Regions from separate parts of the Planococcus sp. MB-3u-03 genome, predicted to be linked through region 1. Evidence: a T-box and tRNA genes for the amino acid it is inferred to sense, from the RefSeq annotation. Region 1 holds a T-box; the other holds one or more tRNA genes.
What was found. A T-box is a leader RNA that pairs with one kind of tRNA and senses whether it is charged. The one in region 1 lies ahead of CW734_RS08435 (valine--tRNA ligase), so its partner is inferred to be a tRNA-Val.

Region 1 (15,375 bases):
GATGCGGGTCAACGTCGTCTGGATGCTCAAGTTTCGGCCGTTTTCGTTAAATTTAAATGAATATTAGCGTGTTCTTTTTCGGTTCGATCAATGTTTCAACAGTCAGGTCTGGATTGCCGGCTATTACAGTGCCGGTGTAGTCATATTCCTTATCGAGCACTCGCTCAAAACTCCCCACTCCTGTTGCATCTTCAGTTTTCATCATTAATTGGCCGCCTTCAAATTTGAGTGAATACGTCTCGTTCTGGCGATGAGCGGCCGATAACTTCGTAATGATGATATTGGCATCTTGCTGGATTTCCGTTTTGCTCGTTTCTGCAGTGGTGTGTTTCATTCCAATGGACAATGCCGTCAAAGCCGCAGTTGCAATGATGGATACAAGGAGAAGCGCTGCCAGTACTTCGACAAGGCTAACCCTTTTCATTTAGCCTCTCCATCAATTTTGTTCCTCTACACGGTATTGAAGATAGCCATATGTTTCACTATTCACTTGGCCGTCCTGATAAATTTTAAATGCATTTTGTGCAGCTGGGCAAGAGTAGGATCATCGCATTTTAAAGGCTCGTCTCGCTCTCAGTCAAAAAGGCGTACAGGCGAGTGCAAGTTCTACTTCGTATGTGTAGCCATCCTGCTTTTCGAATCGAGCATAACCGTTTTGTTCTGAAACTTTGTATAACTCAAACTGTTCATCGTCACTTCGTATTTATCGACGAATTTTCATAAATGACTGGATCCGCTTCGTCGCGGTCGCCCAGCCAGTCAGCATTGGTGATATTCGCCATCTCCTGCCTGGCCAAGTTCATCGTGTCGAGCTTCGCTTCGGTCTTGTTGTTGAACAAGGTCATTTGGGAAATACGGTCATGATGCCGACGAATACGATGCCGAGGATGACGAGCGCCGCCAGCACTTCGACGAGCGTTAAAGCCTTGTTGCGATTTCAGCTTGTTCATTTCCTGCATTCCCCTAAAATTGCATCGTTTATTGTAATTAATTTCCTTATTGTGAAGTCTTTATATCTAAATCCTGCTACGCCTATATTATTGCATGTTTACTTGGTTTTGACACGGTATTTTACAGGATAATCTATACTTTTAATAAAACTTTAGCTTTTATTCCCATCTTTCCTGAGAGAAAAAGACTACAGAATCGGCAAAAGCCGTTCTGTAGTCTTATTTCGTGTAGGCTGCGACCTTATTGCGTCCTGCCTGCTTGGCACCGATATACAATGCCCGGTCTGCATTTCGTATCATGGCCATGGCGTCATCGCTATCTTCTGGCGCTGAAGAGACGCCGATGCTCATGGTGATCTTGATGCCCACCGTACCGCGATGATCATCCAGGTCACTATGGATGGTGAACTCATGCTTCTCTATTTCTTTGCGGATATTCTCAGCGAACAGCATGGACACGTCCTTGCTATAGCCGGGCAACAAGATGACAAACTCTTCGCCCCCGTAGCGGGCAACGGTTCCTTCATCTCCGACCATTTTCGTCAGTAGATTGGCCAGCGCGACCAGAATTTCATTGCCGCTTTGGTGGCCGTATTTATCGTTGATGGCTTTGAAAAAATCGATGTCCATCATCACTACGGACAGATGGTCGAGTTGGCCGCTATTGACTTGCTCCATGCATTTTCCGATGGCTTCGTCCAAGTAGCGGTAATTGTACAATTTGGTCAAACCGCAGCGTTCACTCTTGGCGATCGCTTTTTGGACGAGGACCGCTTTTTCCAAGGATACGGCAAAATAAGTGCTCAAGATATCCAGAATTTGAAGTTGATGGTGGACAAACGCATGTTTTCTCCGTGCGGCGAGTACCAAGACCCCCTCGATTTTATTATTGCGTGAGATGGGCATCGCCATGAGGCTTTCCGAATCTGCACGGATATAATCCGTCTGAATGCTCTTCCACTGGGTTTTGCTGCTGAACATAAAGGAATCGTTTTCGATGATCGCTTTTCCCGCGATCCCTTGATCGTAGTCGAAGGGCTCTGCGTCGAGCGGCTTGAATTCATTGTCTTCGAACACTCGTAGCATGACTAGTTGTTCATGATTGCGGTAATCGATTACATAGGCATAATCCACTTTGAATAATTGAGCGACTTGAATGACGAATTGATCGAGCACTTCATCCGAAGACAGGCGGTCAGCCAATTGATGGCCAATCTCTCCCGCTTTTTTCAAATCGTTGTTCACTTTTTCTGAATTGGTGTACATGCGGATCACGGCGGTCATCGTAAAAAACGGGATGCCGAGAAGCAATAATGCTGCTAGGCCAAAATAAGCTTCTGACATATAGAGGGCGATGGAGAATGGAAACACCAAAAAGGTGATGGCAAAATCCCAAATGGAATCCAGCGAGAAAAAGTCCTTATGCTCCCCGAGGATCCGTGCATACCCATAGAGGATCAATTGATTGGAAATAACCGACACGGTCTGGAATATCAATCCGAATATAACGACATCGACCAGATTCAACGAACCGATCTGTCCGCCAGCAAACAGGAATGACAAGCCGGCAAGCACAGAAATGAAGTAGAACATCATCGAATTGAAAGGGATTCGGACCGACAGGCTTTCAGACGTGCGAAGCCTTAAAATGACAATGATCATTGTGATTTGGGACAGAACCACTTCCACGAAAAGCCCATACTTCAAAAATACTGCAACCGTCAGCCATTGGACGAGGTAAGTCGGCACGCCGCTGATGTTCATCGGGAACAGGCAAGCCAATACAAAAAAGGCCAAATAGGCTAAAACATCGGCCATTTCCATAGAAGGCGGCGGGTAATATTGATAGATGAGGTAAAGTCCTGGCGGAACGACTAATAACCATGCCGTCCACAGGATTCTCCTCCTTTTTGATAAAGGATCCATCGCTCTTCTCCCTTGCTATGTTCTCGCATCGCCCCCGTTTTTGCTGATCAGCGGTTTTTGTAATGCCGGAACATTTGATAATGTTGTTTTTTCAATAGGCTCAATAGATAAAGAGATCCTGTGACTATTGTCACTTCTCCATTGTTGCATACAGGTAATATATCATAATCATTTTGAATTGTCTTTATTTTACTTATATTTTCTGAAAATAAAATCTGTGCCGGCATAGCACGCTCATCAGCGAAATCAATAAAAGTAAAGTGACTGCTTATTTTTTCCAAACTCTTTAAAATGGATAAATAGTCCTTTTCTTTAATTAACCCCATAACGATATGGATTTCTCTGTTCGGATAATTTTCCGTTATGGTCTCCACTAAAGCATTAATGCTCGCTTCATTATGGGCACCGTCGAAAATGACATCATGGAAAACTTCTTCAAAGCGGAACGGAATGCTTGCTTGCGTGAGGCCGAAAGCGGCTTGTTCTTCTTCGAACGCTTGTCCCAGCAATTGTTGAACCGCCGTCCAGGCCAATGCAGCATTGGCTTTCTGGTGCTCTCCCTTTAATTTCAGCGGGCCTTCGTAACTGTGATCCACAGCTACGAGGGAGGAATTGTTTTCTTGTGATATTTCATCGATGATCTTGTGAGCTGATTGCGGCACTGGGCCGATGACGACAGGCTTGTCCTGTTTGATGATCCCCGCTTTATGCCAGGCAATTTCTTCAATACTGTCGCCGAGAAACTTTGTATGTTCTTTGGAAATGCTGGTGATGATCGCAATGAGCGGCTCGATGACATTGGTGCTGTCGAATCTGCCTCCCATGCCTGCTTCGATGATCATGTAATCTGGAGATTTTTCCTTCAATATAAGAAAGGCAGCCGCCGTCAACAATTCAAAATCCGTCAATGGCGTTTTTACTTTCGCCAGCTGCTCCATTGCCTTGTCGAATTCCGCTGCTCCGACCGGCTGCCGATCTATTTGGATTTGGTCATGGATATCTTCGATCGCAGGCGAAAAGAAATTCCCGACACGTTTTCCGTGCGCCATGAGAATGGATGAAACGAAAGCTGCCGTTGAGCCTTTGCCATTGGTTCCAGCAATGTGGATAAATGGCAGCCCGTGGTGGGGGTTCCCCAATTCAGCTAACGCGGATTCCATTGCTTCTAGTCCAGGTTGAATCGAAGCGTCCGACCGGACACCCCATTTATCTTTATAGTAATCGAGTCCTGTAATCATAAAAAAACCTCTTTCTGTAAGTAAACATGATACACTTTTTTAGTATGAGTATATCATGAAGGTGGAATGGAAATGCTGAGTTGTTGGGTTATCTATAACGGAAGCCTCGTTTCCGATAAATTTCAAGACCAAGCGCAATTGATGGCAGAAGCCGCCGAGCGCCAAGGCATCCAAGTGTCAATTATGAAAAATTATGAAATCCAAATGTCGCTGTCTGAACAGCAGATATTTCCGGATTTTGCCGTATTGCTCGACAAAGATATCTTGCTTGGCTATTTCCTGAAAAGCCGCGGCGTCCCTGTCTATAACGATCCTGCGATCATCGATTTATGTGACAATAAGGCAACGCAATACATTCGCCTGTCGGAACGAAAGATCCCGATGCCGAAGACGATCGTCGCACCGAAAGTGTACCCGAACTTCCCGATTCAGGGTTCGGGTTATTACGAAGGCGTCTTGGATCAACTCGGCTTGCCGATGATCATCAAGGAAGGGCACGGGTCGTTCGGCATGAAAGTGTATCTGATCGAAACCGAAGGACAGTTTTACGAAAAGTCGAAAGCTTATCGGGCATCGATTACGTGTTCCAGGAATTCATCGCAGAAAGCCGGGGCGCGACATCCGCGTCAATATCGTCGGCGAAAAATCGTCGCTGCCATGAAACGGCAATCCGATACCGATTTCCGTGCAAATATCACAAATGGCGGCCGGGCATTCCCTGTCGAACTAACTCCCCAGCAAGAACAACTCGCACTGGATGCGGCGCAAGCAGTCGGTGCCGTATTTGCCGGCGTCGATCTGCTCTACGGACCCGACGGCCAGACGCTCGTCTGTGAAGTTAATGCCGCTGCGCATATCCGCAATATCCTCAATGTCACAGGCGTCAATGTCGCAGATGCGATGATGCGCTATATCCAGGAGGATTTGGCATGATCGTTTTGTATGAATCCGCTGCCGCACAGCACAATCAAGGATTTATCGATGAGCTGAAGCGCTTTTGTTCAATTGAGTTACTCACCTGGGATGACTGGAGCAAAGATGGGCTTGAACAATTAATCCAGCGCGTCCATGGGCAATCGGTGTTTTATCGTGTACGCCAGCCTCATGCTGCCCGTTTTTGGAAGATCGCGGCGTCCGGCTCATTAACCGTGCGGAAGTGAACCGCATCGCCAACGATAAATGGCAGTGTTATCAATTTTTCCAAGTTCTTGGCCTCCCGCAATCCCGACGTATCGATCGGCTCCGCCGTACCCGTACATCGCCAAAAGTGTGGATGGCCACGGCGGCGCGGAAGTCTGGCTCGTCGAATCACAGCAAGATGTGCCTGCGGTTGAATCGCCGCTCCTCTATCAGCCTGTCGTTCCGCATATAGCCGATGTCCGAGCATATGTGATCGGCAAGAAAATCGTCGGCGCTGTCAAACGCAGTGCTACCGGTTCATTTAAAGCGAATTATTCGCTCGGCGCTTCCGTTGATCGCTTCGAGCTGACGGCCCCACAGCGAAACGACGTCGAAAAATCGCCAAAGCCTTGAACAGTGATTATCTCGGCATCGATTTTTGCTATTGGAAGACGGCCGCCATGTGTTCAACGAACTTGAAGACCCCGTCGGCGCCCGCTCCTTTACCAAACACACGATGACAATATTGCCGAGCTCTTGTCACAGCATTTCACGAACTTGGAACAAAACTATCCATTCCGTGACAGCGACCGGAACTAAAAAGTGATTTCCATTTAGGGGAATCATTTTTTCCAGAGCGTTGATTAAGTCAAAGCTTTTCATTCATAAATTATATATTCCATTTACTATTAATAAAAGGTATGTCAAAGAAATTCATCAATGCTAGTGAAGTGAAAGCCGGCGACTCCGGCGGGAACAGCGCGAGCCGAAGACCCTGCAGGAGCGTCAGCGACGAAGCGGCTGAGGCCGTGCCCGCGGAAAGCGTCCGGCTGTAACGGAACCTGAAAGACTGCAGAAGTTTCTCAACACCTAAAAAGCGATTCCCATTTAAAGGGAATCGCTTTTCCTATTACAAGTTCTTTAATTCTTCCATGCGTTTTCAACGGTTGCGTGCTTCTCGAGGTAATCCGCTTCTTTCTTGCGTTCTTCTGCCACTACCGCTTCCGGTGCTTTCGACACGAAGCGTTCGTTCGACAATTTGCCTTGAACGAGCTTGACTTCTTTCGCCCATTTGTCGAGTTCTTTTTGCAGGCGTTTCAATTCTTCTTCGATATCGATCAAGCCTTCAAGCGGCATGAACAATTCCGCTCGGACACGACTGCTGACATCGATTTCTCTGGTGCTTCGATGTTGTGGCCAATCGTCAAAGTCTCCGGATTGCAGAAACGTTCGATGTACGCGGCGTTTTCTTCGAGCACCGACAAAGTTGTCGCGTCTTTCGCGCTGATCGTCATCGGCACTTTCTTGCTCATCGGCGTCTGGACTTCGGCACGGATTGTGCGGACCGAACGGATAACGTCCATCAAGAGCTTCATGCTGTCAGCTTTCTTGTTGTCGCTAAGTTCAGCGTTCACTGTCGGCCAAGCCGCAATCGTGATTGATTCGCCTTCTGTCGGCAAGTTCTGCCAGATTTCTTCCGTGATAAACGGCATGAACGGGTGAAGCAAGCGCATCGTGTTATCGAGCACATAAGCGAGAACGGAACGCGTCATCGCTTTCTCTTGTTCGTCTTCTCCGTACAATGGCAATTTCGCCATTTCGATGTACCAGTCACAGAAATCATCCCAGATGAAGTTATAAAGCAGGCGCCCGACTTCCCCGAACTCATAGCGTTCCGCAAGGCCTGTCACTTGCTCGATCGTTTCGTTGAGGCGCGTCAAGATCCATGTATCAGCCACGGATTTCTCGCCTGACAAATCGATGTCTTTGTGCTCCATACCTTCCATGTTCATCATTGCAAAGCGCGATGCGTTCCAGATTTTATTGGCAAAGTTCCAAACCGACTCCACTTTGTCATTCGAATAGCGCAAGTCCTGTCCTGGAGATGATGCAGTCGCCAGGAAGTAGCGCAAGGAATCTGCGCCGTATTCTGCGATAACGTCCATAGGGTCTACGCCATTGCCGAGTGATTTCGACATTTTACGGCCTTCTGCATCCCGAACGAGGCCGTGGATGAGCACGTCTTTGAACGGTTTTTCGCCAGTGAATTCAAGCGCTTGGAAAATCATGCGTGATACCCAGAAATTGATGATGTCATAACCCGTCACGAGTGCATCGGTTGGGTAGTAACGGCTCAACTCATCGTTTTCTTCCGGCCAGCCGAGTGTCGAGAACGGCCATAGGGCGGATGAGAACCACGTATCCAGTACATCTTCATCTTGCGTCCAGTTTTCTGCGTCCGCCGGTGCTTCGTGACCAACATAGATTTCGCCGGTTTCGTTATGATACCAAGCCGGGATCTGATGGCCCCACCACAATTGACGCGAGATGCACCAATCGCGGATGTTTTCCATCCAGTGCAAATAGGTTTTTTCGAAACGGTCCGGCACGAAATTGACACCGTCGTCGCTCTTCTGGCTGTCGACCGCTTTTTTGGCGAGTGGCTGCATGTCTACGAACCATTGCGTCGACAAATATGGTTCTACAACAGCACCGCTGCGCTCGGAATGCCCGACCGAGTGAAGATGTTCTTCGATTTTGAACAGAACGTCCATGTCCTGTAAGTCTTTAATGATTGCTTTGCGGCATTCGAAGCGGTCCATGCCTTCGTATTTGCCGGCATTTTCGTTCATTGAGCCGTCTTCGTGCATGATGAGGACGCGCTCCAAATTGTGGCGATTGCCGATCTCAAAGTCGTTCGGGTCATGCGCAGGCGTGATCTTAACCGCGCCGCTTCCGAATTCACGATCCACGTAATCGTCGGCAACGATTTCAATTTCACGGCCGATGATTGGCAAGATGACTTTTTTGCCGATCAAATGCTGATAGCGTTCATCTCTCGGGTGAACCGCTACTGCTGTATCGCCGAGCATCGTCTCCGGGCGAGTCGTCGCGATTTCGATATGGCCAGAACCATCAGCAAGCGGATAGCGCATATGATAGAACGCGCCTTGTACGTCTTTGTAGATAACTTCGATATCCGAGATCGCCGTTTTAGTCGCCGGGTCCCAGTTGATGATGTACTTGCCGCGGTAGATCAATTTCTTCTCGTATAATTTGACGAATACTTCACGCACCGCTTTTGACAAGCCTTCATCCAAGGTGAAACGCTCGCGTGAATAGTCGAGCCCAAGCCCGAGCTTCGACCATTGCTGGCGGATATGGCCTGCGTATTCTTCTTTCCATTTCCACGACTCTTCAAGGAACGCTTCGCGGCCCATTTCGTGGCGTGAACGGCCTTCTTCTTTCAGCTTGCCTTCGACTTTCGCCTGTGTCGCGATGCCGGCATGGTCCATCCCAGGGAGCCACAAGGCGTCGTAGCCTTGCATGCGCTTCATGCGTGTCATGATGTCCTGCAAGGTCGTATCCCAAGCATGCCCCAAGTGAAGCTTACCCGTTACGTTCGGCGGCGGGATGACGATCGTATATGGCGTTTTGCCGCTTTCCGGTTTCGCTTCGAAGAATTTATTCTCCACCCACCAGTCGTAACGCCCTTGTTCGATTGCTTGCGGTTCGTATTTCGTTGATAATTGCTTGCTCATCCAAATTCCTCCTCTTGGCCAACATTCGGCTCTGTTTACTGTCGAACTTGAAAATGAATACAAAAAAACTCCTGTCGTCTCGTAAAGGACGAAGGAGTTTTTCGCGGTACCACCTTTATACACAGGCAGAATTCGCCTGGCTCTCAAGTTCGATAACGGATTCGCATCCGGTTCCCGCTACTCATTTCACGGCAACTGCTCCGAGGTGACATTCAAATGCGGAACATGGAAGCTTCTCACCACTCGGCTTCCTCTCTGAAATGTACCGGACACTTTACTATCCTCATCAACGCATCAATATCCTGTTAAGCTTATTGTACTCAATAGCCTGATTTAGCGTCAAGCTTTTTCACGTAGTAAGACACGAGCGGCGCCGCAACAAGCAAGATGAAGAACAGCCGGAACAAATGGAAGCTCGTGACCAGCGGCACATCCGCCCCCGCTTCGAGTGCGGTAATGGTCATCTCCGCCATGCCGCCGGGAGCTGCACTCAAGAAAAAGTCGAGAAATAGATAATCCGGCAATAACAGTTCCAGCCCGTAAGCAAGACCCGCTGAAAACGCGATGAGCAGTATGGTATTGAGGAGCACCGCCCCTGCAATCCGCCCGTCCAAGGAATCGCCGAGCTTTTCCATCGACAAGCCGAGATGCGTCCCGATCAACACTTGCGCGATGACGACGACAAGACTCGGCAGATCGACCAAATCACTACCTGTCAAAGTCTGGACGACCGCCATCGCAAGAACCGGCGCCATCAATTCACGCGCTGGAAAAGAAATGCGCTTCATGATCCAGTACAATACATAGCCGAAGACGAGCGCGATACCGAATGCATATGGTGAGAAACGGAAGCCTGCCTCCACGATATCACCAGGCGCACGTCCCGACAAGAGTCCTGCTGCGAGCGGCACGGTGAAGACAATGAGCAGGATGCGGAAGGTCTGCATGACCGACACGATCGTTACATTAGCGGATTTCACTTCTTCAGAAATGAGCACCATCTGCGACAAGCCGCCCGGCATCGAGCCAAGCAAGGCCGTCGACATCGTCACGCGCGTCATGCGCTGAAACAACAAGCCGAGCCCTAAGGAAAATGCGACGACCGCGATCGTCATGATGAACATATACGGCAAATCCGCCGCCATCAACAATACCGACTCCTGCGTAAAGGCTGCACCGATTTGAACACCGAGCAGCAATAGCCCGAGCGTACGGAACACTTTCGGCCAGTGGAACTTCATATCGGTCACTTGACGCAAGATAAGAAAAGCCGCCATCGGGCCCAACAGCCACGGCAGGAACAAGCCGGTCAAACTGAACAAAAAGCCAGCGCCCAGCGCGATGGCCAAAGTTATAAGAAAACGTTTCAATGCGTTACCAACTTTCACTAATTAAAATTACCATTAGTTTTATATTACCAGACTATTAGATAGAAAATGAACTTCTCAAAAATATGGAAGCGTATTAGATTTGAGAATATCGATTGAAGCAACTCCGAATCAGCTTTTTTATCATGGTATGTACGTAATAAAATTAAACTCTGAATAAAACAACGATATGGTTTATTTTACATACAGAGATGGAGCGGAAGGGGCCGACTCCTGGAGGAATAGCGAGACAATTGAGACCCTGCAGGAACGTAGTGACGAAGCGGCTCAATGCGAGCCCTCCGGAAAGCGTGCCCCTGAAGCGTAATCTCCAAACCCCACACTCTCTATTATTAATGCACAAGCCATGATTAAAATTTAACTCAACTACAAAAACCGCCCCCAAAAGCCAGTCAAACTGGCCTTCAAGGACGGTTCATTTCAGTTATCTCGCCAGTTTTGCAAACACATTATGGAATGCTTGGACGGTGCGTTCGATATGTTCAGGTGTATGGGCAGTCGATAAGAACATGCCTTCAAACTGGGATGGCGGCAGGAAAATGCCTTCTTCCGCCATCAAGCGGTAATAATCCGCAAACAATTCGAGGTCGGAACTGGAAGCTGTCTCGAAGTTCGTCACTTCCTGATCTGTGAAGAAGAAACCGATCATCGAGCCTGCACGGTTGACCGTGTGCGGAATATTGTATTTTTCAGCCGCTTCGCGGAAACCTTTTTCCAGCTGGTCTGCGCGTTCAACGAATGTTTCGTAGCTTGCTTCGTTCAACCGCGACAAAGTCTCAAAGCCTGCACGCATCGCGAGCGGGTTTCCGGACAATGTGCCCGCCTGGTAGATCGAGCCGCTTGGTGCGACTTGTTCCATGATTTCACGCTTGCCGCCGAATGCGCCGACAGGCAAACCGCCACCGATGACTTTGCCGAGGCATGTCATGTCCGGCGTGACGCTGTAATGGCCCTGTGCACAATTATAGCCGACGCGGAAGCCAGTCATGACTTCATCGAAGATCAAGACCGTTCCGTTTTCATGCGTTAAGTTGCGCAGCTCTTGAAGGAATCCTTCAGCTGGCGGCACGACGCCCATATTGCCGGCAACCGGCTCGACGATCACTGCCGCCAAGTCATCGCCGAATTCCTGAAACGCAAGGCGCACACTTTCCAAATCATTATAAGGAACCGTGATCGTGTTTCTCGCCACTGATTCCGGAACGCCTGGTGAGTCCGGCAAGCCGAGTGTCGCAACGCCAGATCCCGCTTTGATCAACAGGCTATCGCCGTGGCCGTGGTAACAGCCTTCAAATTTCAGGATCTTGTTGCGTCCTGTATAGCCGCGCTACGCGAAGTGCGCTCATCGTCGCTTCTGTACCGGACGATACCATACGGACCATTTCAATTGATGGCACGCGCTCTTGGACGAGTTTTGCCATATCGTTTTCAAGGATCGTCGGTGCGCCAAATGAAGTGCCAAGTGTTGCCTGTTCCTGGATGGCTTTCACCACTTCAGGATGGGCATGGCCCAGAATCAGCGGGCCCCAAGACAAGACGTAATCGATATACGTGTTACCGTCGATGTCCGTAATGGTTGCTCCGCTGCCGGATTGCATAAAAATCGGTTCCATATTGACCGATTTAAAGGCGCGCACCGGGCTGTTGACGCCGCCTGGCATCAGTGGTTTTGCTTCTTCGAATGCTTGTTTAGAGTGTTCGTATCCCATATTATTTTCCCTCCAGCCAGCGTACCGCGTCTTTTGCGTGGTACGACATCAGAATATCTGCCCCAGCACGTTTCATGCTGAGTAAAGTTTCAAGGACGATTTTTTCTTCATCGACCCAGCCGTTTTGCGCGGCTGCTTTAACCATCGCGTATTCGCCCGAAACATTGTAAGCGACGATCGGGATGTCAAAGTTATCGCGAACTTCGCGGATAATATCAAGATAAGACAAGGCCGGTTTGACGATCATGAAATCTGCGCCTTCATTAACATCGGATGATGCTTCGCGCAGTGCTTCCATGCGGTTTGCCGGGTCCATTTGGTAGGTTTTGCGGTCGCCGAATTGAGGCGTTGAGTGTGCCGCTTCGCGGAATGGGCCGTAATAAGCGGAAGCATATTTCACGCCGTATGACATGATTGGAATATGGCTGAATCCTGCTTCATCAAGACCGTAGCGGATCGCTGCGACAAACCCGTCCATCATGTTCGATGGCGCAATGATGTCTGCCCCGGCTTTCGCTTGGGATACTGCTGTACGCGCCAACAGGTCGAGCGATTCATCGTTCAAGATGACGCCGTCTTCGATGACGCCGCAATGGCCATGGTCTGTATATTGGCACAGGCATGTATCGGCAATGACAACGAGTTCCGGATGGCGCTGTTTGGCAAAACGGATCGCTTCTTGCGTGATCGCGTGGTCATGATAAGCTTGCGAACCGACTGGGTCTTTATCTTTTGGAACACCGAAAAGAATGACGGACGGGATGCCGAGCTCGACCACTTCGTCCAATTCTTCGCCAAGGCGGTCAATTGAATAATGGTAGACTCCTGGCATCGAAGAAATTTCTTTTTTATAGTTTTCGCCTTCCACGACAAATATTGGGTAAATGAAATCCTCTTTTTGAATAGAAGTTTCACGGACCATTGCACGAAGATTCGCTGAACCGCGCAAACGGCGGTGGCGATCGAATTTCAAGTCTTTCATAAGTTGCAACTTCCTTTCGCTATTGTCTGGATGATTTCAAAATAGGTATAGGTTTCAGGGCGGAAATCGACCTCTCCCCCTGCTTCCGTAATGGCTCGTTCAGTAATATGCCCAATCGCGGCAGTCTTGATGTTCTTGAAATTCCCGCCCGCTTCCGTATAAGCGGAAACTGCCGAAGGGCTGGCGAAAATAATCGTGACATCGGACATCCCGGCGAGCGCTTGTGCGTTGCTGTGCTTTTTGACGGTATCGTAGACGGTCCATTCATCGATCGCAAGAGGCATCGACAAAATGGTGTCTTTGGCGAGAGCCCCCCGGACAAGCAAACAGCGTTCCTTGCCGGCGATGTCCGGAAATTCCTGGACAAAGACATCGGCACTGAACGTTGATGGGATGAAGTCGACCGTATAGCCGTGTTCTTCAAGCATTTCAGCGGTCTTATCGCCGACAGCCGCTATTTTTGCATGAATTTCGGGACGCAGCTTGCAAAATGCTTGTGCGCTATTGCGGCTCGTGAAAATAAGCCAGCCGTAACGTTCGAAATCAGGCGCATATGTGTTTCGCAACACCGTTTCGATCAGCGGAAAATATTCCACTTGCGCCCCGTTTTGCTGTGCCAGCTCTGCCGCTTCTTTCGGTAGCCGGCTGCCGGTAAAAATGATGACCGGTTTTTTCTTACACATTGCTTTCTGCGATGACACGCTGGATCAAATCATATCCGCCGTGTGCACTCGTTTTTTCAGCTACGATGCGGCCCGCTTCAATCGGGTCTTTTCCAGCCGCTGATTCTTTATACACTTGGTCGCCTTCTGGGCTGAGATTAATCCTGTGAACGAAATTTCATCACCTGAAACCGTCGCGTATCCCGCAATCGGCACTTGGCAGCTGCCGTTCATGTCTTTCAGGAATTTACGTTCCGCCGTGACGGCAAGCTCTGTTTCTTTATCGTTCACTTTCGCAAGTTCCGCCAGAAGCTCTTCGTCGTCTTCGCGGCATTCGATGGCTAGTGCGCCTTGGCCGATTGCCGGCAGGCAGTCTTCTGTCGTCATGAATTCAGTGACGATGTCATCGCCCCAGCCCATGCGTTTCAATCCGGCTGCTGCCAGGATGATGGCATCGAAATCTCCTGCATGGAGCTTCGCGAGGCGTGTATCGATATTTCCGCGGATCCACTGGACATCAAGGTCCGGGCGCAGTAAAAGAAGCTGCGAGCTTCGGCGCAAGCTGCTTGTGCCGACGACAGCGCCAACTGGCAAATCCATCAATTTCACATGATCATTCGCGATGAATGCATCGCGCGGGTCTTCACGGTCCGGGATACAGCCGATGACAAAACCTTCGGGAAGAACAGCTGGCATGTCTTTCATGCTGTGGACGGCAAAATCGATTTCCTTGGCATAAAGCGCCTGCTCGATTTCTTTCACGAATAGCCCTTTGCCTCCTACTTTCGACAATTGGACATCCAGGATGCGGTCGCCTTTTGTGACGATTTCCTTGATCTCGAATTCAAACGGCGCACCTGCCGCTTTCATTTTCTCGATGAATTGGTTGGTTTGCGTCAACGCAAGCTTGCTTCTTCTTGACCCTACAATGATTTTTCTCAACTGAATCCTACCTTTCTATTAATACCAAAAATGAAATTCCGATAAACGGCTGCCGAAAAAGAAATTAAGCAGCAATAACAAAAATGCATACAAATGGGCCCAGGCATAATTCATGCCATTCAAGTTGCCCCGCCGGTGACGCCATAGAATGAAGCTATAGACAATCAACAGGATGAACGAACCCACAATTTTTACATCTAAAATGGAAAATTCCTCCAATGATACCACTGCCCATTGGAAGCCGAGAACGAGAGAGACGAACAACATCGGGATCCCGACCAGGATGGAAATGGTCATGCCCTGTTCGGTCTGCCCGAGTGACGGCAAGCTGCTCCATTGCTTCGTCCATTTTTTCTGCTTCAACAGCCTGTACAACAGCAAGTGAAGCGCGGAAAAGACGAACGACAGAGAAAATGCGGCATAAGACAGGATGGCGAACGTGATGTGGATGAACAACAACTCCGACACCAAAGCTTCCCCGACCGGCGACCGTTCGATCTGGACCGGCGCAAAAGTATGGATAACCATAAAGATGAATCCGATGATATTGATCAAAAATACCGCAAAGTCGAAGCGATAGAAAATCCGCAAGACGAGCGATAGCGTAACCAATAGCCACGCATAGAAATAAATGCCTTCAAACAAAGTCAGTACCGGGAAGCGCTGCGTCTCGATGATATAGAGCACCAGGAACACGGTCTGCAATAACCACACGGCCCCAAGAAGTGACATGGCGATCCGGATGGCTTTTTTCGTAGTATATAAATAATCGACAAAATAAAAGACAAGGCTGATAGCATATAGTATAACCATAGCTTCATGCAGCCTTGCCATTGTTATATCAGCCATCCTATTCCCCTTCGTTTCCATAATTAAAGGCGTTTCGCCTCTACATTTTAACATATAGATTCGAAAAC
Region 2 (15,375 bases), 720 kb from region 1:
CCGACATCGTGCAGGCCGATAATATCGCCGGCGACGGCTTCGGATACCATTTCCCGGTCATCCGCCAAGAATTGCGTCGTTTGGGACAGCTTGAACGATTTACCGGTTCTCGACAGGGTGACGTTCATGCCGCGGTCGAATTTCCCTGAGACGATCCGGACGAAAGCGATGCGGTCGCGGTGCGCCGGGTTCATATTGGCTTGGATCTTGAAGACGAATCCGGAAAACGGCGTTTCTACCGGGTCCACGATATCTTCTTCTGTCGTCAAGCGAGGCTGCGGCTGCGGCGCAAATTGCAGGTAAGTCTCCAGGAAAGTTTCCACTCCGAAATTGGCCAGTGCGGATCCGAAGAAGACCGGCGTCAATTCCCCTTTTTTCACGCGATCGATGGAAAAGTCGTTTCCTGCTTCTTCCAATAACTCGATATCTTCAAGTGCTTGTGTATAATAAGAAGTTTTTGTCATTTCATGTTCACCGGCAAGGTGCCCGTTTTCATCGAGTTCCATGAAACGGCCGTCTTCAGAGCGGAATGGTTCGATGCGCTTATTATAGCGATCGTAAATTCCCATGAATTCTTTCCCCATGCCGATTGGCCAGTTCATTGCGTAGGACTGGATGCCGAGCACTTCTTCCAACTCTTCCATCAACTCAAGCGGCTCTTTTCCTTGACGGTCCATTTTGTTGATGAACGTGAAGATAGGAATGCCACGCATTTTACAGACTTTGAATAATTTCACGGTCTGTGCTTCGATCCCTTTGGCGACATCGATGATCATGACGGCACTGTCGACCGCCATCAGCGTCCGGTACGTGTCTTCACTGAAATCTTGGTGCCCAGGGGTATCGAGAATGTTGACGCGGTGCCCTGAGTAATCGAATTGCATAACGGACGATGTAACGGAAATACCACGCTGCTTTTCGATCTCCATCCAGTCGGAAGTGGCGAACTTGCCGGTCTTTTTCCCTTTGACCGTCCCGGCATCGCGAATTGCGCCGCCGAACAACAAGAGTTTCTCGGTCAAGGTCGTTTTCCCGGCATCCGGGTGGGAGATGATGGCGAAGGTTCTTCTGCTTTCAATTGCTTGTTGTAATTGGTCTGACATTGTATACGCTCCTTTAATTTCCTCTCTCTATCTTAGAGAAGGGACGTGCAAAAAACAAGAACTATCGCCTGAAGTTGCGGAAAGCGACACCGGCAAAAACGCAAAAATGAACGGAGAAAAATGCTTCGATTTTTCTCCGTTCCATTTTATGATCCGAATTTACGCTGGGCTTCCTGTTCTGCTATTTCTTTATCGCTATGCGGATATTTCGTATTTTCGATAATCTGGTAATCTTCATGCCCTTTGCCGGCCAAAATGATGATATCGCCTGCTTGCGCTTGCTGCACTGCGTGGCGCACCGCTTGTTCACGGTCCCCGATGCACGCATATTGGTCATGCTGCATGCCGGCTGCCAAATCATTTAAAATGCTGCCATACGGTTCATAGCGAGGATCGTCTGTCGTCAACACGACGTAATCTGCGACCGAAGCTTTTTCTGCCATGATTGGCCGCTTCGTCTTATCGCGGTTGCCTCCCGTACCGACTAAGAAAATAAGACGGCCGGTCTTGAAATCCTCAACAGCGGCAATGGCTTTCTCAATCGCATCCGGTGTATGTGCATAATCGATGAAGACCGATACCGGGGCATCGATTTCCGCTTTTTGCATGCGGCCTTCGACTGGCGAAATGGCTTCGAGTGCTGCAATCACCTGTTCAATCGGATAGCCTTCTGCAGACAATGCGGCAATAGCCGCCAGTGCATTGTAGACGTTGAAATGGCCAAGCAATTTCATCTCAACCGAAAATTCACCATGCGGGCATAATAATGTAAAGGACGTCCCTTTCGCTTCCAAGCGGATGTCAGCGGCACGGAACATCGCTTCATTTTCCAAACCGTAGGTAAAGACGGGAAAAGGCGTCATGGCTGCAAACTTCTCTGACCATTCATCGTCTGCATTCAGCACCGCCCGCTTGTTCTGCGTCAAATCCTGTCCAAGCTGTGAAAACAGCAGCCCTTTGGCGTGTCCATATTCCTCCATCGTTCCATGGAAATCCAGGTGGTCATGCGTCAAGTTCGTGAAAATTGCGGTATCGAACTCGACACCGGCCAAGCGGCCCAAGACGAGCCCGTGGGAAGAAACTTCCATCGTCATATGGGAACTGCCCGCCTCTAAAGCGCGGCTGATCATTTGCTGGGTGGTCAATGCATCGCTCGTCGTATTCGCCGACGGGTGCAATTCCCCGTTTAAATTAAAGCCGATCGTTCCGGTTAAAGCCGAGGTTTTGCCAAGCTCCATGAGCATCGCGTGCAGCATGCCCGCAACGCTTGTCTTTCCGTTCGTCCCCGTCACGCCGATCATATTCAACTTCTTGGAAGGGTGCCCGTAAAAACGAGCTGCCAAAATGCCGAGCGCACGGCTCGTATCGGCTACCGTGACGACAACTGCCCCTTCTATAGCCAGCGGTTTTTCCGCCAATATGACCGATGCGCCCTGGTTTACCGCTTGTTCGGCGAAATCATGCCCGTCGACTGTATAGCCTTTAATGCAGACAAAAAGAGAGCCTTGGACAATTTCCCTGGAATCCATTGTCATATGGGAAATGGATTGAGGCAATTCTCCTTTTATGGATGAAATTGGAATATTAAAAAATAGTTGCTTGCTGTCCATCTGAAATCCTCCTAGTATTATGACCCGAGCGGTGAATTGATATACGCATGAAGAAGCGCTGCCGTCGCTTTCAATGAATCGGTATGCGTTCGCTCGTACGCATGGGACGCTTCGATTCCAGGGCCGAACAAGGCGTGTTTCACATCTGCCCCTGCCCCGATTGCTGCAGAAGCATCGGATCCATAATACGGATAAATATCCACTTTGTAATCGATGTCCTGTTCTTTCGCCAATGCGATCAATTGGCGTGTCAGCCCATAGTGGTAAGGCCCGCTTGAATCTTTTGCGCAAATGGAGACCGTGAATTCATCGGAAGCCTGCCCGTCTCCAATCGCCCCCATATCGACAGCAATGTATTCCTCTGTCTCCACCGGAATATTGGAATTGCCGCCATAGCCGATTTCTTCATTATTGGAGATATAGAAATGGGTCGTCTGCGGCAAGGATTCGCCGTTTGCCGCCTGCTTCGCCAATTCCAGCAAAAGTGCCGTACTCGCCTTATCATCCAAATGGCGTGATTTGATAAATCCGCTTTCCGTTTTCGTGAAGCGCGGGTCGAATGAGACGAAATCGCCCACTTCGATGCCCTGATTGCGGACATCCTCTGCGGAATTGCATTTGATATCCAAGCGCACTTCCATATTGTCGGCCGAGCGTTCCGCTGTACCGGAATCACGATACACATGGACAGTCGTCTGATGAAGCAGGATCGTGCCGGTGATCGTTTCGCCGCTGGCTGAATGGATCAGGCAATTCTCGCCTTCGATGGCATTGAATTTGAATCCGCCGACAAGCGATAGCTTTAAGCGCCCCGATGGTTTGATTTCTTTCACCATCGCACCGAGCGTATCGACATGTGCCGTGAGCAAGCGGTGGCGCTTGTCGTCCTGTCCTTTGATCGTGGCAATGACGCCGCCTTTATTGCTGATTATGTATGGAATAGTTGCCTGGTCAAAAAAATCCGTGACGAAATCCATCACTTGCATCGTGTAGCCGGAGGGGCTTGGAATGTTCACCAGTTTCTCCAAGGTGCTGATCGTTTCTTGTTCTTTCCAGTTAAAAGCCAATCTAATCACTCCCTGATTTTTTAATCATATCAAAAACTGCCATTTTCGCACAGTCCCGACTATAGTAAGATGAGTAAGACTCTTAGCATGATGAGGTGCAATTATGGAACGCTCACTGACAACCCGCAAGCGCAATCAATTATTTATCCATCTGTTCGGCTTTGGCAGCCTTGCCCATTTGGTGCTCAATTATTTCGTCGACTTCAACGCTTCCATTATAGCGCCGATCTTCGGCATGCTCGCCTACTCGGTACTCTTCACTCTACTATATACGAAATTACCCCCTTCACGGTTGCGTTTTGCCATATTGTTTGCGTTAAATGCCTATATTTTAATTCTGCAATTCGAATCGCTGTCATTTGTCACGGCCATTTACTTCATCATACCGATCGTTGCGGCTTCCCTTTACAACGATACACGGTCCATCATCGCACTCTCGCTCCTGACCATCATCGAAGTGGCCCTTCTGACATTTGTCTTCGGCCGCTTTCAAACGAGCGGTTCATTGGAGTATATCCATGTGTCGATGCTGATGTTTTTCGGCCTGGTAATGCTGCTGACGATTTTGCATAGCTTTTATTTCAGCAATTATTGGCGACAACTGGAATTGCGCAATGCATCGATGGAAAAAGCGCTCACTTCAAAAGAAGGCTATCTGGACTTGTTCTTCCAAGCCGCAAAAGACGCGATCGCCGTATTTGATTTTGAAGGGCGCATCATTGCGATCAACCCCGCTTTTGTCCAATTATACGGCTGGACTGCAGAAGAATGCCTGGGAAAAGTACTTGCGCTTTATCCGCCGGAACACGCGGAAGCGGCGGAATTGCGAGCCGAAAAAGTGCGGCAAGGCGAAAGTTTCACGCTCGAAACGGACGATGTCAAAAAAGATGGCACCCGTTTCCCGGCACAAATCACGCTGTCACCGATTTTCGATTCACAAGGACAGGTCATCGCGACGTCTGTTATTTCCCGAGACATCAGCTACCGGAAGGAAACAGAACGGATGCTGTTGCAAACGGAAAAACTGAAAATGGCGGGTGAAATTGCCGCCGGGGTGGCACATGAAATCCGCAACCCGATGACAGTCATTTCAGGTTTTGTCCAAATGATGCATAACGACCCGAACCACCGCTACCCGAGCTATACATCATTGATGCAATCGGAACTCGACCGCATCAATTTGATCATCAGCGAGTTCCTGATCCTTGCAAAACCGCAAGCGCCTCAAAAGAAACAACTCGATATCGGGAAAATTCTCGATGAATGCATTTTCCTGTTCGGGCCGGAATTCGTGCTCCATGATATTTCAGTCAAAACGGAAGTCTCAGGCCCTTATAATGCGGAAGGCGAAGAACATCACTTAAAACAAGTGTTCATTAACTTATTGAAGAACGCAATTGAAGCTATGGAAGACGGCGGCACCTTGAGAATAACTGCCATTCGCGATGCAGCGAAGCTGAAGATCCATTTCAAAGACGACGGTCCCGGCATCCCGCCTCAACTGGCGGAACGTGTATTCGAACCATTCTATACGACGAAAGCTACAGGAACCGGCCTCGGCTTATTGATTTCCCAAAAATCACACAAGAACATGGCGGCAGCTTAGCGATCGACAACACGGAAGAACGAGGCGCATGCGTCATCGTCACTTTGCCACTATTGCCGGAACAATGAAAACCTAAAAACCTCCCGCCTGATTTTTAGGGCGGGAGGTTTTTTGGTTCTTATATCAATCATCATCGTCGTCATTGTCGTCGTCTTCGTCTTCGTCATCGTCATCGTCGTTATCGTAGCGGCTATCATCATCATCATCATCATCGTTGTCGTCATCGGCTTCTACCGACACCACAGTCCCATCCGCAGCATCCACAATGACATCGTAATCGGTTTTTCCATCTTCAAGCTCTACTTCGTAATACACCCAGCCGTCATCATCCTCACGCTCTACCTCTTCCACTTTTCCTGGAGCTGCGCTTTGTGCTGCTTCGATCGCTTGCTGTTTTCCGATGAACGCCTGGCCATTTGTTCCGGCTTGTTCTTTGGCGCTAGCTTCTGCTGGCGCAGCGTCATCTGCCGATTGCCTATTAGAGCGATCATCTGAATCCTCGAATAGCTGTTCACCTTGGACATTTTGCGTCTTCAACTTCGCTCCTGTGTCGTCTGTATCTGCAAGAACAGTCCCGCCGAATGCCAAAATTCCTGCCGCTGCTGAAACATAGATTAATTTTTTCATCTTAATCTCCTCCTGTTCTGTTGTTACTTTGAATATAACCACCAAAGCTTAAGCTGCGCTTAGACCAAGATGAGAAATTCATGAGAACAGGCGGATTCAGCACAATCTATTCAAAAAACCGTTTTCAGCTCCAATCATAACTGATTTGCCATCAGCTCCGACTGCATGAAAACGGTTTTCATTCAATTTTTCTCAATCATCCCATTCCACTGTCATCGTCTCTCCCCGAATCGCGTGGATTTGGATGGTCGCTTCCCGATCGGATGCGTCGTCATCCATTTCAACCAAATAATAACCGCCGTCCGTTGTCTGGGCAAATTCGACTTCATCGACCGTCCCGTTCAAGGTCTCACGTGCGATAGCGACTGCCGCATCCTGGCTGATGATGCGTTCCGGTTCTTGTTCTGCAGGCGTTGAATCCGGTTCAGGCTCGGATGGGGGTTCCAGCGATTCTGTTTGGACATCCAGCACTTCCCCGGACTCTGCAGAAATGGCCAGGATTTTCCGTTCCGTTTCGCTATGGATTTCCACTTCGTACCGATTTCCATTTTCCATATATTGGATTTCTTTTATTTCTCCTGGCTCTGCTGCTGAGGCTGCTTCGCTTGCTTGCTCTTCAGAAAGCACTTTTGCAGGACCAGTTTTCTCCAGTAATTCAAGCGATTCAACCTGTCCATCGGAACGGTTGATGGCTGCTAAATACGTTCCATCGTCTCGCTTGAATTCGATCTGGTAAAACCCTTCTGTTTCAGTTGCATTTTCAATCGCACCGCCGTAAAGCTGTTCAATCGATTGTGCCGCTTCATCCATCGTTACGGAATCGGCAGCCGTTCTCGGAAACAGGAAAAAGGCCAGCGCCGCGATGGAAAATACGGTGATGACTATTCCGATAGCCCACCATTTTCGCATGATCATCCCTCCTGCCCTGATTGTAACTGCCCAACATTAAAATTCCCTGAGAAAACGATCGTTACCGTCGTTCCCAATTGTTCAATGCTGTCGATCTCGAGTTGAAGGTGAAGCGAATCAGCCAATTCCTTGGCGAGTGAGAGGCCAAGCCCAAATCCGCCTGTCTCGCGGCTTCTCGCTTTGTCGACGCGGTAAAAGCGTTCAAACACATGAGGCAGGGATTCTTTCGGGATGCCGACGCCATAATCACGGATTTTGATATATACCGCACCGTCCGTCCCCGCCTCCATATCAACGCTGGCTTCGCTATACTTGCGGGCATTGTCCAGGAGAATATAAAGCAATTGCTTGAGTTGCTGGACGTCGGTTTCGACAATCAGCGACTGCTGCGCCTGCAATCGAAATTCTCTGTCATAGGAAGCGTTCATTGCCGTCATGACTTGGCGGAGAACTGGTTGTAAATCAGTTTTTTGCCAATCCATTTGGGCTTGGCTGCGCCGTGCGATATGCAATAATTGTTCTATCAGCTGGCGCATTCGTTCCGTTTCGTTGCGTATGGCCGTCAAGGCTTCTTCCTGTAGCGCTGGGTCTTGCGAACCCCTGCGCTGCAATAAATCAGCATAGCTTGAAATGACCGTCAGCGGCGTTTTCAGTTCATGGGAGGCATTGGAAACGAATTCTTCCTGTTTGCGGTAGTTTTCTTCCAATAAACCGATCATCTCGTTAAAAGTGACGCCCATTTGGCTCAATTCATCCCGTGACTCTCCCGCTATGGGCAGCTTCTCAAAAGATCCGTCGCGCTGGATGCGGCGCATCGTCCCAGTAAGTCCCTCGATCGGGCGGGTCAACACGCGCCCAAGCAATGCACTCGATAGGAAAATCGGGATCATCGAGAGCAGCGTGACGGAGATGAGCACGAGCCGCAACGTCGCGAGGTTTGCCGTCACTTCCCTGAGCGACTGGGCAACGATCAATTCCACTACTTCACCGCCTGGCCAGATGACCGGTGCCGTTACGTATGCAAATTGCTCGCCTTCAACGGCCATTCTTCCCGAAGCGCCTTTGACATCATTTGGAAACTCTACATTGACAGATGGATCCTGGATAATTGTATTCAGCAAGCCGCTGCTTCCATTTTTCTCTTTAATCAAGCCATCGACCGGCACGTAGGCGCGCAAAATATTATCCGGCAATTCTTCATTATTATTGGCATTGAACTTCGCGACCATCACTTCCACTTCAGCTTCTAGCCGTTCGACTTCCGTTTCGTACGCCAGGCTGCTGAAGGAATAGTAAATGACGACTGCTAAAATCAGCAGCACGAAGAACATCAACAAAGTCGAGGACAAATGAATTTTATGCTTGAGCTTCATGCGGCTGCTCCTTTAAGACATACCCGACGCCACGCACGGTCTGCAGGTAAGTGGCATCTTCGCCGAAATCGATCTTTTTGCGCAAATAACGGATATAGACATCGATGACATTCGTATCGCCGTAATAATCATAGCCCCACACCGCATTCAGCAATTGTTCACGGCCGAGCACTTGCTTCGGATGGCGCATCAGATACAATAGCAAATCGAATTCACGAGGCGTCAATTCGATCTGCCGCCCCGCTCTTACGACTTCCCGTGTGCTTTCATTAAGCGTGAGCTCTTCAAAACGGTGCAAATTTTCATCAGCTGGATTTTTCACCCTTAAGTTGGCGCGGATTCTGGCAAGCAGCTCCTCGATTTCAAACGGTTTCGTTACATAGTCATTGGCACCCAGGTCAAGCCCCGCCACTTTATCTTTGACATCGTTTTTAGCGGTCAGCAAAATGACCGGCAACTTAGCATCAGATGCACGGATCCGTTTCAGGACATCGAGGCCGTGGATTTCCGGCAGCATTAAATCGAGCAGCACCAAATCCCATTCCTGTTCCCTGAAATGGATCAGGGCTTCGGAACCGGTCAAAGCGACCCCCGTATCATAGCCTTCGAATTTCAGTTCCAGTTCCAAGACGCGGGCGATGCTTTTTTCATCTTCCACAATCAATATGCGCTGCGTCATCTGCGCACCCCCTTTTTCTTAATCATAGCAGGTTCAAAAAGAAAAAAGCGACCTAAAGGCCGCTTTCTACTTCAATACTGTCCGGATCCATTTCGCCCGGTTTTTATAAGGGGGATACGTCAGATTGGTCGATAGTTTCGTTGACTTCTTGACGATCGATTTGGCATGTGTAAAAGTTTCAAAGCTTGCTTTGCCATGATAGGAATTCATTCCGGACGGGCCCACTCCACCGAATGGCAAGTAATGGCTGCCGACATGCGAGACGGTATCGTTGATGCAGCCGCCGCCGAATGGCAATTGGTCCAGGAAGAATCGGACAGCCCGGTCGTTCTCTGAGAACAAATAAGCAGCAAGCGGCTTCGGCAAGCGCCGGATGTCCCGCAACAATTGCGGCAAATCGTTGTAAGTGATGATCGGCAAGACCGGCCCGAACAATTCATCTTCCATCGATGGGCTGTCCCAGTGTATGCCATCGAGCAAGGTAGGCTCGATATAGCGGTCGGCGCGGTCAAAGTCGCCGCCGTAAACAATATGGCTTCGTTCCTTATTCAGGATTTCCGTCAGCCGGTCGTGATGTTTTTCATTGACGATGCGGCCATAATCGGGACTGTCTTGTGCATTGTCGCCGTAAAATTTGCGGATTGTCTGGATAAAGATTTTCATGAAGTCTTCTTTCACGGACTCATGGATACAAAGATAATCCGGCGCTACGCAAGTTTGTCCAGTATTCATGAATTTCCCCCAGGCAATACGTTTTGCCGCAAGCTCCAGGTTAGCGGTCTGGTCGACGATTGCCGGGCTTTTGCCGCCGAGCTCCAAGGTAATCGGGGTAAGCCGCTCGGATGCGGCTTTCATGACCACTTTCCCGACCGGCACGCTGCCGGTGAAAAAAATATAATCAAATGATGCATGGATCAATGCGGTTACTTCCTCGCGCTCCCCTTCGACCACTTTCACGTAATGGGGTTGAAAGCTATCCTCTAAGACCTTTCGGATCATACGTGCCACGTTCGGCGTTGCCTCAGAAGGCTTGACAACAGCACAATTGCCTGATGCCAAGGCGCCGATAAGCGGTTCCATCGCTAACTGGAACGGATAATTAAATGGGCCGATGACTAGTACCGATCCATAGGGTTCACGGATGATGAAGCTTTTTGCTGGCTGCAGGTGGATCGGCGTTTTAACTTGTTCAGGCTTCATCCAATCTTCAAGATGCTTCGTCATATGGCCGATGCTATCGAGCACGAAGCCCACTTCCGTGGCATATCCTTCAAACTCGCTTTTTCCAAGGTCCAATTGCAAAGCCTCGATAATATCGTCTTCATGCGCTTGGATTGCTGCCTTTAGACGTTGCAGCTGCGCAATGCGGAAATCCGCCGATTTGGTCACGCCTGTAAAATAATAGCCACGCTGGTCGGCTATCATATCTTCTACCTCATTGGCTGTAAAATTCACTATTAAAAACCTCCTGTGGGTCATTGCAATAATTGGTCGATATAACGTTGTACGATTAAGCCTTCGTCAAAGCCGACGAGGAAAGTCGATTGTTCTTTCATTTCATCAAAGAGTGAAGGCACAGTATTTTCGGTTTGTACCTCTACACGTGTTTTCCCTCGTTCTTCCCGGTACAAACGCGACCAGTTTTCAAGCGTCAACACCCCTTCGTCGCCATACACTTTAAACTGCAGCAACTCGTTCTGGCCTGCCCCGCTCATGCCGGACAGCAGAAACGGCGAACCTTGCTGCGTCTTGCCGTGGGCGATGATTCCGGTTTCGCATTTTTCAGCGTCTTCCGGAAAATCAACTTGATGCGCCGAAATCTCCAATGCCCCGAACAAGCGGTGCATTAACTGCAAATAATGCGGAAAAACTTCCCGCACAAATCCTCCCTGGTCTCTCGTGGCAATCCATGGGTTTTGCTGCCACGCCCGCGGCCACTCTGGAAACACCGTTTGCAATTCGATGCGGCGGACTTTTCCGATATCTCCGCTTTTGATGCGCACTGCCATATCGCGGACGATCGGTGAATACATCAGCGGAAAATGCATGGCGGTGTGGATCCGATTGTTTGTCGCAGACTCCGCCATCGCTTGTGCGGCCTTTGCATCGTGTGCAAGCGGCTTTTCGCATAACACATGCAAGCCTCTTCTTGCCGCCGTTTCTGCAAGCTCTGCATGGCTGTTTGGCGGTGTGCCGATGTAGACCCAATCGATGGTAGTTTGGAACAAATCATCCAAGGAATCGGTGACGGCTACGCCATATTGCTCTTTAATGTATTTCAGCCGATCCCTATCCGTATCATAAACCGCTTTAACCTGTGCGGCATCGTCTTGCTGAATTTGCTTAATGATGCGCTCCCCGACAATGCCAGCGCCAATAATCCCAATCGCTATCAAAGCCATCGCCCCTTTTTTTCGTTTCATTGTTTATAAGTGTAACCTTGCGGGGTATAGAATAGTCAAACAATTACATTCGGCAGAATAGGAGGAAGCATCATGAACGAGCAGAAAAACTGGTGGGAGCCGATCTTTACAGGCACATTGGAAATGGGCGTCGACAAAGAAAAGCTGGAAACAATCAACGAAGACAGCCTATTGTATTTCGGTGAAACCACGACCACATTAGAGCAATGAAAATGTTCGGCCAGTTTGCAAGTACATAGCAGCGCTTGATCCGGAAAGATGCGGAGCAAGCGCTTTTTTTATGGAATCCTGTCCGCTCGTTGTCGCCTGCACTTGTTTTCGCTATAATTCGAGATAGAAAGCAGGGATTGCCATGAAACCATTCTTCTTATTATTGATCAGCCTACTGTTGTTGTCGGGGTGCACTTGGCCTGACACCACTGAGACAGGCGGCACTGCCGGCAGGACCGCTGTTGAAGTCACCGAGGTCATCGACGGAGACACCGTAAAAATCATTTACGACGGCAAAGAAACCACCGCCCGTTATTTATTGGTCGATACACCGGAAACAAATCACCCGAGGTTCGGCGAGCAGCCACTCGGCCCAGAAGCAACCGAGCGCAATCGGGAACTGATCGAACAAGCACAGCAAGTCGAGATTGAATTCGATGCCGGCGACCGTTTCGATGACTACGACCGCCTGCTCGCGTATTTTTACGCTGATGGGGAAAGCGTACAGGAACAATTGCTTGAAGAAGGTTTCGCCCGCGTCGCTTATATCTTCCCGCCGAATACACGCTATGTCGATGAATTCCGCGACGCCGAGTCTGAAGCGAAAGATGCTGAAATCGGTATATGGGAATACGAAAATTATTCGACGGACCGCGGATTCAATGCTGAGGCATTCGGGCAAACTGAAGCAGGCAATACCGATACCGCTGATGACTGCCGCATCAAAGGCAATATCAACCGAAGCGGCAATAAAATTTATCACATGCCCGGTTCTCCTTCCTATGAAGAGACCAATCCTGAACAATGGTTCTGCACCGAACAACAAGCCAGAAATGCTGGTTTCCGCAGTTCCGGGCAGTAAAACAGAGGAGGAATACGATGCAATTGCTTGTTTTACGCCTTGATTATCGCAGCTCCAAAATGATCGAAAACCTTCAAAGACAGCTGCGCCAGCCGAATTCCAAACTGGCGTTGCAATTGCCACACATCCCTTTGCTGGCATATGAAAATACGCCCCCGCTTCAATTGAAGGCAGCACTAGAACCGATTGCCCAAAGCACTGCTGCTCTTTCTTTACAGGCAAGCGATATCGGATTTTCCAAAGAGGGCGAGCGATTCTACCTGCAAGTCCATCCAACTGAAGCACTCGCTGAATTCTACAGTTTGCTGCAAATAGCAGGACAGGGATTTTCCACGGGTGTAGATGTGCAGTGGCAGCCGCAGATTCCGCTCATCGGCAATATTCCCGCTCCATTTTGGGGCCCTTTGTTTGCAAGACTGGCGCTGGAGTTCAATTCGCTCAGCGGAACGGGCGCTGCGTTGGAATACTGGTCTGTGATTGGCAATCGCACGACAATTGAATGGAGCTTGTTCTTGGAAAGCTGAGAAATAATGCCGGTTTTAAAAAGCTGAAAGTTTTTTCACAAAAGCTATTGTCTTTTTTCAAACTGGCATATATAATAATAAATGTCCTTGAGATTGCGATTCCTTAGCTCAGCTGGGAGAGCGCTACCTTGACAGGGTAGAGGTCGCTGGTTCGAGCCCAGTAGGAATCATCATACGCATGCTGCGCGCTGCACAAAACACTAACCGGTTTTCCGGTTGGTGTTTTTTTATGGCCGCAAAAAAAAAGATGGAAGCCCGCGGGCTTCCATCTTTTTTTATTATGCCGTTTGAGGCTTGGTGTTTTCTTTGTCTCTCGACATCCATTGTAGTGCAAGAAGTACGATAAATACAGCAGCGCCAATTAGATCACTAAAGCCTTCCGGGTAAATCAGTGCTAATCCTGTAGCTACAGCAACGATTCTTTCCCACCATCTGAGCTTGCGATACCAATAGCCTATCGCACCTGCACCGATGGCAATCATTCCTGTAATAGCAGTGATTAACACCCAAATGACTTGTGTCCAGGTAGTGTCAATCATCAATAATTCTGGAGACAGAACAAACATATACGGGATAATAAAGGCTGCAATTGCTAGCTTGGCAGCATTAATACCGGTTCGTATCGGTTCGCCACCCGAGATGCCAGACGCAGCAAACGCAGCCAGCGCCACAGGAGGCGTGATATCTGCAATGATCCCGAAATAGAAAACGAATAGATGGGCAGACAATGCCACGACTACCGGTACGGCTGCTCCAGCCGGTTCATCAATCATCAATAAGGTAATGATTGCAGGGGCAGCAATTGTAGAGGTAATTACATAGTTTGCTGTAGTTGGTGATCCCATCCCCAATACGATAGCTGCCAACATGGTAAAGAATAGTGTCAATAGGACGTTACCGCCTGAGGCAGAAACCAATCCGTTCGCCAATGACAGACCCAATCCCGTTTTGACAACTACTCCGACTATAATTCCTGCCGCGGCTGTAGCTGCCGCGACTGCGAGAGCCGTTCGAGCTCCGTCCACTAGTGCATGAATGATATCCATAAAGCCAAGTCTTGTTTCTTTATTGAATGCACTTACGAAAATGGTCAGCAAAATACCATATAACGCTGCCTGCATGGTCGGTATTCCTGACAATAAGAACAAGATGATGGCAATAATCGGCGTCAGTAAATAAATCTTTTTCAATACTTCTTTCCGATTCGGCAGCTCGTCTTTAGGCAAGCCTTTTAGCCCAATCCGTTTTGCTTCAAAGTGAGTCATGATCCAAATACCTGTAAAGTACAGCAAAGCTGGAATGGCCGCTGCTTTAGCAATTTCCCAATAAGTGATTCCTCCGATAAACTCTACCATCAAGAATGCTGCAGCACCCATGATCGGAGGCATGAGCTGCCCGCCTGTAGAAGCAGCTGCTTCCACGCCGCCTGCAAACTCTTTCTTGTATCCTAGCTTTTTCATCATCGGGATCGTGTAAGACCCTGATGTAACAACGTTTGCGACCGAGCTTCCTGAAATTGTTCCTTGCAGGGCACTGGAGAAAATCGCCACTTTTGCAGGGCCGCCTGTCAATCCACCCGCTAAGGAAACTGCAAGATCGTTGAAATATTGGCCGACCCCGGTTTTGACCAAAAATGCACCGAAGAGCAAGAATGTAAAAATGAATGTAGCAGATACACTCAACGGTGTTCCTAAAATGCCATCAGTGGTAAAGAACATCAATTGAATCATTGAATCTAAATCTTGACCGCGGTGGCGCAAGAATCCTGGAAAGTATGGACCGAAGAAGCCATAAGCCAGAAATAGACCTGCAATTACGGTAATTGGCATCCCTACTGCTCGACGCGTTGCTTCTAAGGTAAGCAGGACTGCCAATATCCCGACAATCAAATCGAGCTCTGTTACACGCCCAATACGAAAGACCAGATCGTCGTACATAATTGGCCAATATGCCCCCACTCCCACTGCCAATAGCGCTAAAATATAGTCGTACCAGGCTACCTTATGGCGTGCTCCTTTACGGCGTCGCAAAGGGAATAATAGAAAAATAAGTGATAGCGCGAACCCTAAGTGGACGGAGCGCTGGATGTACGCTGTGTATTGACCAAAAATAGCCGTATATAATTGAAATAATGAAAAGGCCAAAAGCCCGAAAAACACGACATGTTTGATTATGCCCGACAAATCACGGGTGTTCGACTCCGGATCGTACTTCTGGAGAATTTCTTTTTGCTTCTCCTCCGAGATATGGCTTTCGTCTTCCGGCGGAAGTTTTTTCTCTTCTCTCTCTTCTGGCGATAGTTTATCACTCATAGATGTTCACTCCTTCTAATTGCTGATAAATGGATAGGCGCTGGGCACGGAATGTGTAGATCTTGCCTCT

Region 2: it encodes a tRNA-Val, which carries the amino acid that the T-box ahead of CW734_RS08435 (valine--tRNA ligase) is inferred to sense. The anticodon was not compared.

Annotation. Positions count from the first base shown of each region.
Region 1 covers NZ_CP025135.1:1,423,877-1,439,251, reverse strand. Annotated here, with positions in the region: gene CW734_RS08465 (hypothetical protein) at 53-424, opposite strand; gene CW734_RS18830 (hypothetical protein) at 693-950, opposite strand; gene CW734_RS08455 (sensor domain-containing diguanylate cyclase) at 1,170-2,876, opposite strand; gene CW734_RS08450 (bifunctional folylpolyglutamate synthase/dihydrofolate synthase) at 2,924-4,114, opposite strand; gene CW734_RS08445 (ATP-grasp domain-containing protein) at 4,187-5,047, shown strand; gene CW734_RS18825 (hypothetical protein) at 5,044-5,274, shown strand; gene CW734_RS18820 (ATP-grasp domain-containing protein) at 5,300-5,647, shown strand; partial or broken gene CW734_RS08435 (valine--tRNA ligase) at 6,144-8,775, opposite strand; T-box leader at 8,857-9,074, opposite strand; gene CW734_RS08430 (AbrB family transcriptional regulator) at 9,096-10,145, opposite strand; partial or broken gene hemL (glutamate-1-semialdehyde 2,1-aminomutase) at 10,588-11,872, opposite strand; gene hemB (porphobilinogen synthase) at 11,874-12,854, opposite strand; gene CW734_RS08415 (uroporphyrinogen-III synthase) at 12,851-13,537, opposite strand; partial or broken gene hemC (hydroxymethylbilane synthase) at 13,530-14,458, opposite strand; gene ccsA (cytochrome c biogenesis protein CcsA) at 14,477-15,307, opposite strand.
Region 2 covers NZ_CP025135.1:2,143,694-2,159,068, forward strand. Annotated here, with positions in the region: gene CW734_RS12065 (peptide chain release factor 3) at 1-1,103, opposite strand, end outside; gene CW734_RS12070 (UDP-N-acetylmuramoyl-L-alanyl-D-glutamate--2,6-diaminopimelate ligase) at 1,250-2,713, opposite strand; gene CW734_RS12075 (M42 family metallopeptidase) at 2,731-3,780, opposite strand; gene CW734_RS12080 (PAS domain S-box protein) at 3,884-5,386, shown strand; gene CW734_RS12085 (PepSY domain-containing protein) at 5,510-6,013, opposite strand; gene CW734_RS12090 (PepSY domain-containing protein) at 6,206-6,922, opposite strand; gene CW734_RS12095 (sensor histidine kinase) at 6,925-8,295, opposite strand; gene CW734_RS12100 (response regulator transcription factor) at 8,279-8,974, opposite strand; gene CW734_RS12105 (aldehyde dehydrogenase) at 9,041-10,429, opposite strand; gene CW734_RS12110 (Gfo/Idh/MocA family protein) at 10,450-11,370, opposite strand; gene CW734_RS18485 (hypothetical protein) at 11,470-11,607, shown strand; gene CW734_RS12115 (thermonuclease family protein) at 11,750-12,469, shown strand; gene CW734_RS12120 (hypothetical protein) at 12,487-12,993, shown strand; tRNA gene CW734_RS12125 (tRNA-Val) at 13,091-13,163, shown strand; gene CW734_RS12130 (TRAP transporter permease) at 13,272-15,305, opposite strand; gene CW734_RS12135 (DUF1850 domain-containing protein) at 15,298-15,375, opposite strand, start outside.